Arthrobacter sp. ERGS1:01: one gene and its partner. The protein of the gene in region 2 binds, or shares a complex with, the protein of the main gene of each other region. Links are inferred from orthologs where the notes say so. Each region holds a gene or a part of one and is shown on either strand. Other genes may lie near its edges.

Region 1 (3,015 bases), 3.2 Mb from region 2 along the record:
CACGCCGCGGCCACCATGACGGCCGTGACACCCAGAGTTGCGGCGCCAATGACTCCAAGGATGTGCCGGTCGCTGAACCGGCCGGGCATCTCAAGGGCCGGATCGATCAGATTGGGGGCCGAATCGGTGGTGCCGTCGGCCAACACTGCCACGACCCTGCCGCGGCCGCGGTCAAGGCGCATTGAGTCGATGGCGCTGCCGTGCCGGGCCAGCAGGATGTCTGATCCAACACATTTGTGGCCGGCTTGATTCAACAACATGGGGCTCCCTGGGGATTTGATGGCTTGATGGGGTCGTAAGAGGACCCGAAGTCCGCGCCATTGGGGGCCTTTTAAGACTATCCCCGCGGGCCCCGCAACAGCGGCTGCAGGCGTGGTGATTCCGGACACCGCGGCTTCTCCACAGGTGGGAGGCAACCGGGCGGGACGCGCAGGAAACTCACGTAAACTGGCCGGGTGGCTGGGTTGATCAAGCGGGAAGACATCGATGAAGTGCGTTCGCGCACAGACCTCAAGGAGGTCGTCGATTCCTATGTCACGCTCAAGTCCGCCGGGATCGGCTCATTCAAGGGCCTGTGCCCGTTCCACGACGAGCGCAGCCCGTCATTCCACGTGCGCCCGCAGATGGGCTATTTCCACTGCTTTGGCTGCCAGGAGAGCGGCGACGTCATCTCCTTCATCCAAAAGATGGACCACATCCCGTTCTCCGAGGCCGTGGAAAAGTTGGCGGGCCGCATCGGCTTTGAACTGCATTACGAGGACGGCGGCTCCGGCCCCCGCCGCGAGGACGTGGGGCGTCGCCAGAGGCTGCTGGACGCCCACAAGATCGCCGGCGAGTTCTACCGCGCCCAGCTGCTGACCCCGGCGGCCGCAACCGCCCGCCAGTTCCTGGCCGAACGCGGTTTCGAGCGCAGCGCGGCCGACCACTTCGGCGTCGGCTTCGCCCCGCAGGGCTGGGACGCACTGCTCAAGCACCTCAGCGGCAAGGGCTTCACCCAGGAGGAACTGAAGCTGACGGGCATGTTCTCCGAGGGCCAGCGCGGCATCTACGACCGTTTCCGCGGCCGGCTCATGTGGCCCATCCGGGACATCGCCGGTGACACGGTGGGCTTTGGTGCCCGCAAGCTGTTCGACGACGACCAGGGCCCCAAATACCTCAACACCCCGGAGACGCAGCTTTATAAGAAGTCCCAGGTCCTCTACGGCATCGACCTGGCCAAGCGGAACATTGCCTCCAAGCGCCAGCTCGTGGTGGTGGAGGGCTACACGGACGTCATGGCCTGCCACCTGGCCGGGGTGGACACCGCCGTCGCCACCTGCGGCACGGCTTTTGGCGCCGACCACATCAAGGTGGCCCGCCGGCTGCTCTCCGACGACGGCACCGGCGGGGAGGTGGTGTTCACGTTCGACGGCGACGCCGCCGGCCAGAAGGCCGCGCTGAAGGCGTTCGACGAGGACCAGCGGTTCGTGGCGCAGACGTTCGTGGCCGTGGAACCCTCCGGAGCCGATCCCTGCGAACTGCGCCAGCGCCGCGGCGACGAGGCCGTGCACTCGCTGATCCGCTCACGCCGCCCCCTCTTTGAATTTGCCATCCGCTCGACCCTCGCGAAGTTTGATTTGAGCACGGTGGAGGGCCGGGTCAGCGGCCTGCGCGCCTCGGCCCCCGTGGTGGCGGCCATCCGCGACGGCTCCACCCGGATGGGCTACAGCCAGGAACTGGCCGGCTGGCTGGGCATCGCCGATCCCAATGAGGTGCTGCGGGCCGTCAAGGGCGCCGAGAAGCGCGCGCAGCACCCGCCGCAGGCCGGCCAGCATGGCAGCGCTCAGCACAGCAACGGCCATCGCAGCAGCGGTCCGCAGGGGACTCCGCAGAACGCGGTATCGGGCGCGGCCGCGTCGTCCCGCGCCCCGGGCTACGACGACGGCACCCACGGTGCCGCGGCCGGCGTCGAACCCGGCGGAACCGCACAAGCAGCGGAGCCCGACTTTTCACGGCCGGACCCGCGGGATCCGCAGGGCCGCATGGAACGGGAGGCGCTTGAGGTGGTCTTGCAGCACCCCGGTCTCCTGACGGCGGGCAACTGGCAGCACTTTGGCGCCACCGAGTTCGTGATTCCCGCCTACAAGGCCGTCCAGGCGGGCATTGCCGCGGCGGGGGAGTCGCTGGTGGCGTCCTCGCAGTGGCTGGAGGCCGTCCGGGAGAACGTTCCGGCCGTCCTGGGCTCCCTGGTGGCCGAGTTGGCGTTGAGCCCGTTGCCGGCCACGAAGGAGGAAACCCTCAACAGGTACTGCCGCGATATCCTCCGCCGGCTCTTTGAGATGCAAATCACCCGCCTCAAGCAGGAGCGCCTCGGAGCCCTGCAACGCATGGACCCGGCCGTGGATCCGGAGGGCTACCAGATGCTCCAGCGGGAGCTCATGGAGCTGGAAACCGCCCGGCGGGCGCTCCGCGGGGACTGAAACGGGCATCCGCGCGGCCTCGATTTCGCAACTGGGCCAGCCTTTGTTATTGTTATTCCTGCGCGATCCTCTGTAGCTCAATTGGCAGAGCATTCGACTGTTAATCGAAGGGTTACTGGTTCAAGTCCAGTCAGAGGAGCCAACACAAGATCCCCGCACTCCATGGAGTGCGGGGATCTTTGTATTCTCCCGCATTTGGATTGCCGGTTCGCCCCCGCCGCCCCTATATTTGTGGCAGACATCACTGAAAACTTAATTTGGGGGAATACGTGAAAAAACGCCTGCTTGCGGCGTCCGTGGCCTTGGGGATGGCGCTGGCCGGTTTGGGCCTGACGCCTGCCTTGGCCGACGACGGCGCCGTCGCCGTCGCCACGCCGACACCTACTGCCAGCTCGCCCGCCACCACGGCGGAGCCAACCGCGGAACCAACGGTCACGTCGTCGCCGGGGTCAACCGCCGATCCTGTGCCCACCGTGGCCCCAATGCCAAGCCCAACACCAACTCCGACGGCCACGCCGGCTCCCACCACGCAACCGATCCCGGTTTCCACCATCCT
Region 2 (2,893 bases):
TGACCCTTGCCGCACCCGTGCCGGCCGTGCTGGGTTGGCGGTTCCTGGTGGCGTCGGCGGCCCTGGGCGTGTTGTGGGCGTGGCGGGTCAGGCGGCTCCCGGGGCGCGCGGAGCTGTGGACCGGTGCGCTGCTCGGGCTGACACAGGCGGCCGTGCTCTTCCTGGAAACGTTTGGCGTGGCGGCCACCCGGGCCGGAAATGCCGGGCTGATCATTTCCCTGACGGTGATTTTCACGCCGCTGCTCGATGCGGCGGCCTCGCGACGCTGGCTGCCGCGGGGCTTCTTCGTGGCGGCGGTGGTGTGCGTCGTGGGCGTGGCCCTGCTGGTTTCCGCCGACGGGTTCCGGGCACCCAATCCCGGCGACCTGCTCATGCTTGCGGCTGCGGCCGTCCGCGCCGGACACGTCACCCTGCTCGGCGCCCTGACTCGAAACAAGCCCTACAGTTCGATCACCGTCACCCTGATCCAGGCCGTGGTGTGCGCCGCAGCGGGAATCGCCGTCAACCCGGCGGCCATGGCGACGGCGGCCCGCTCCTTTGGCCCCGCCGAATGGTTGGGCGTGCTGTATCTGGGGCTGGCCGCCAGCGTGTTCGCGTTCCTCATCCAGCTCTGGGCCGTGCGGCGCACCTCCGCCTCCCGCGCCAGCCTGCTCATGGGCACCGAACCGGTCTGGGCCGTGCTCGCCGGCGTTCTGATTGCGGGGGAGCACCTCGGCTGGGCGGGCGCCGCCGGAGCCGGGCTGATCATTGGCGGCTGTTTCGCGGGCCAGCGCATCGAGGCGCGGTTCCGGGCCACGCCACCCGTTCCCGACGGGCGTGGTGACCTGCCCGGCGGGGCCACCGGTGCGGCGCTAGTACCCGCCGCCACCCCCGCCGTCGTTGGCCATGTTGGCAAACCGTGAATAGTGGCCCTGGAACGCGACCACAAGGGTTTTCGTGGGACCGTTACGGTGCTTGGCCACGATCACGTCGGCCTCGCCGGCGCGCGCCGATTCCTTGTCATAGATGTCTTCACGGTGCAGCAGGATGACCATGTCGGCATCCTGCTCAATGGAACCGGATTCACGAAGGTCCGACACCATGGGCTTCTTGTCGGTGCGCTGCTCGGAACCACGGTTCAGCTGCGACAGCGCCACCACGGGCACCTGTAGCTCCTTGGCCAGCAGCTTCAGTGCGCGGGAGAACTCGGACACTTCCTGCTGGCGGGATTCGACCTTCTTGCCGGAGGACATGAGCTGGAGATAGTCAAGGATCACCAGCTTGAGATCGTGCTGCTGCTTCAGGCGCCGGCACTTGGCCCGGATCTCCATCAGCGACATGTTGGGCGAATCGTCAATGAACAACGGGGCGTCGTTCATCTTGCCCATGGTCGTGGCGATCTTGGACCACTGGTCGTCCTTGACGGTTCCCTTGCGCAGGTCCTGCAGGCTGATGGTGGCCTCGGCGGAGAGCAGGCGCATGGCCAGCTCGTTCCGGCCCATTTCCAGGGAGAACACGACCGTGGCCATGTTGTGGTCGATTGCGGCCGATCGCGCCCAGTCAAGTGCGAATGTACTTTTACCGACGGCCGGACGTGCGGCGATGACGATCATCTGGCCCGGGTGCAGGCCGTTGGTCAGTTCATCAAATTCGTAGAAGCCGGTGGGCACGCCGGTCATGCCTTCGCCCTTGTGGCCCGAGGCCTCAATTTCGTCGACGGTGGATTCCATGACGTCCTTGAGGATCACATAGTCCTCGGTGGTGCGACGCTCGGCCACGGCAAAGATTTCCGCCTGCGCGGCGTTGACGACGTCCTCGACCTCACCGTCCTGGGCGTAACCCATCTGGACGATCTTGGTACCGGCCGTGACAAGGCGGCGCAGCACGGCGCGTTCGGCGACGATTTCGGCGTAGAAGCCGGCGTTGGCCGCGGTGGGAACGGACTGGATGAGCTGGTGCAGGTAGGCGGCGCCGCCAACCTTGGCAATCTCGGTGCGCTTGGTCAGTTCGTCGGCCACCGTGACGGCGTCGGCCGGTTCGCCGCGGCCATAGAGGTCAAGGATGGCCTCGTAAATGCTTTCGTGGGAGGGCCGGTAAAAGTCATTGCCGCGCAAAACCTCGACGACGTCGGCAATGGCGTCCTTGGACAGCATCATGCCGCCAAGAACACTTTGTTCCGCCACCAAATCCTGCGGCGGTGTCCGGGCGAAGTCCGGCTCTCGTGATGAACCAACCGCATCCATGGCTGGAGCTGACATGTCTTGTGCCCACTTTCTTACCTGCCGGCCCGGCCATCGTTGAAACCTCGTGGTTTCACCTGGCGGGCCTCTTCCCGTTCTACCAGCGGATGACGACATTGTTGCCGTTCGCAGAGGGGATCCTTTGCAACGTTAGACGCTCTGTGGACAACTGCCAACCCCACTATCCACCGTATCTGTGGATAACTTGTGGATTAAGTGCCGTGGCTTGTGCACAGGATGGGGACAAGAATGTGGATAACTGTGGAGAAGCTTATGGAAACCCGCTCTGACCTGCGTAAACACTGTCCCCGCCCTGTGGAAGAAGAGGAGTTTTTAATCTCACACCCTCCACAACCCGGCTGTTGACAGTGGCGTTAAAGGCAGATACCGCAGGGGATATCCACAGACATATGCCATGACTGTGAACTACTCCCCTGCGGCATCGTGACCTGCGCCTATGCGCGCTTGGGCATGTACTTCCGCCTGGACCGAATCACCAGTGCAGCACCCGCCGCAAGGACCAGCAGGCCAAGGGTCAGCGTCAGCGCGAGTTCGCCGGCGCCCGTATTGGGCAGCCCCTCCTGTGCCGGCGTGGTGGCGGTGGTCGCGGCCGTGATGGCCACGGGAACCACCACCACATGCGCGGACGTTTTGCCGGTCAGCGTCACCGTGTG

What was found.
Region 1: the proteins of dnaB (region 2) and dnaG are in contact, whole or in part, in a crystal structure (PDB 2R6A), measured with the Geobacillus stearothermophilus proteins. The link is inferred for Arthrobacter sp. ERGS1:01 from one-to-one orthologs. Residues at the interface, in WP_033016901.1 of Geobacillus stearothermophilus: Ser13, Glu15, Ala16, Gln18, Glu91, Leu92, Asp94, Ala95, Val96, Pro97, Thr98, Ala99, Ala100, Asn101, Tyr104, Tyr105, Ile108; in WP_049624496.1 of Geobacillus stearothermophilus: Lys456, Leu457, Leu458, Pro459, Ala460, Asn463, Ala464, Leu467, Leu535, Leu536, Ile537, Ala538, Gln544, Glu545, Asp548, Tyr549, His552.

The regions. Positions count from the first base shown.
Region 1 is NZ_CP012479.1:689,330-692,344, forward strand. What follows is about bases 35-2,957. They hold dnaG (DNA primase), read left to right. Parts: upstream 35-455; coding sequence 456-2,459; downstream 2,460-2,957. Other genes in these bases: AL755_RS06945 (hypothetical protein), read right to left, coding at 35-260; AL755_RS06965 (hypothetical protein), read left to right, coding at 2,729-2,957. Also shown: more of AL755_RS06945, read right to left, coding at 1-34; more of AL755_RS06965, read left to right, coding at 2,958-3,015. UniProt on the Escherichia coli protein: RNA polymerase that catalyzes the synthesis of short RNA molecules used as primers for DNA polymerase during DNA replication.
Region 2 is NZ_CP012479.1:3,902,501-3,905,393, forward strand. What follows is about bases 45-2,845. They hold dnaB (replicative DNA helicase), read right to left. Parts: upstream 2,238-2,845; coding sequence 852-2,237; downstream 45-851. Other genes in these bases: AL755_RS21565 (DMT family transporter), read left to right, coding at 45-902; AL755_RS23560 (glycosyl hydrolase family 95 catalytic domain-containing protein), read right to left, coding at 2,675-2,845. Outside these bases: more of AL755_RS21565, read left to right, coding at 1-44; more of AL755_RS23560, read right to left, coding at 2,846-2,893. UniProt on the Escherichia coli protein: The main replicative DNA helicase, it participates in initiation and elongation during chromosome replication. Travels ahead of the DNA replisome, separating dsDNA into templates for DNA synthesis.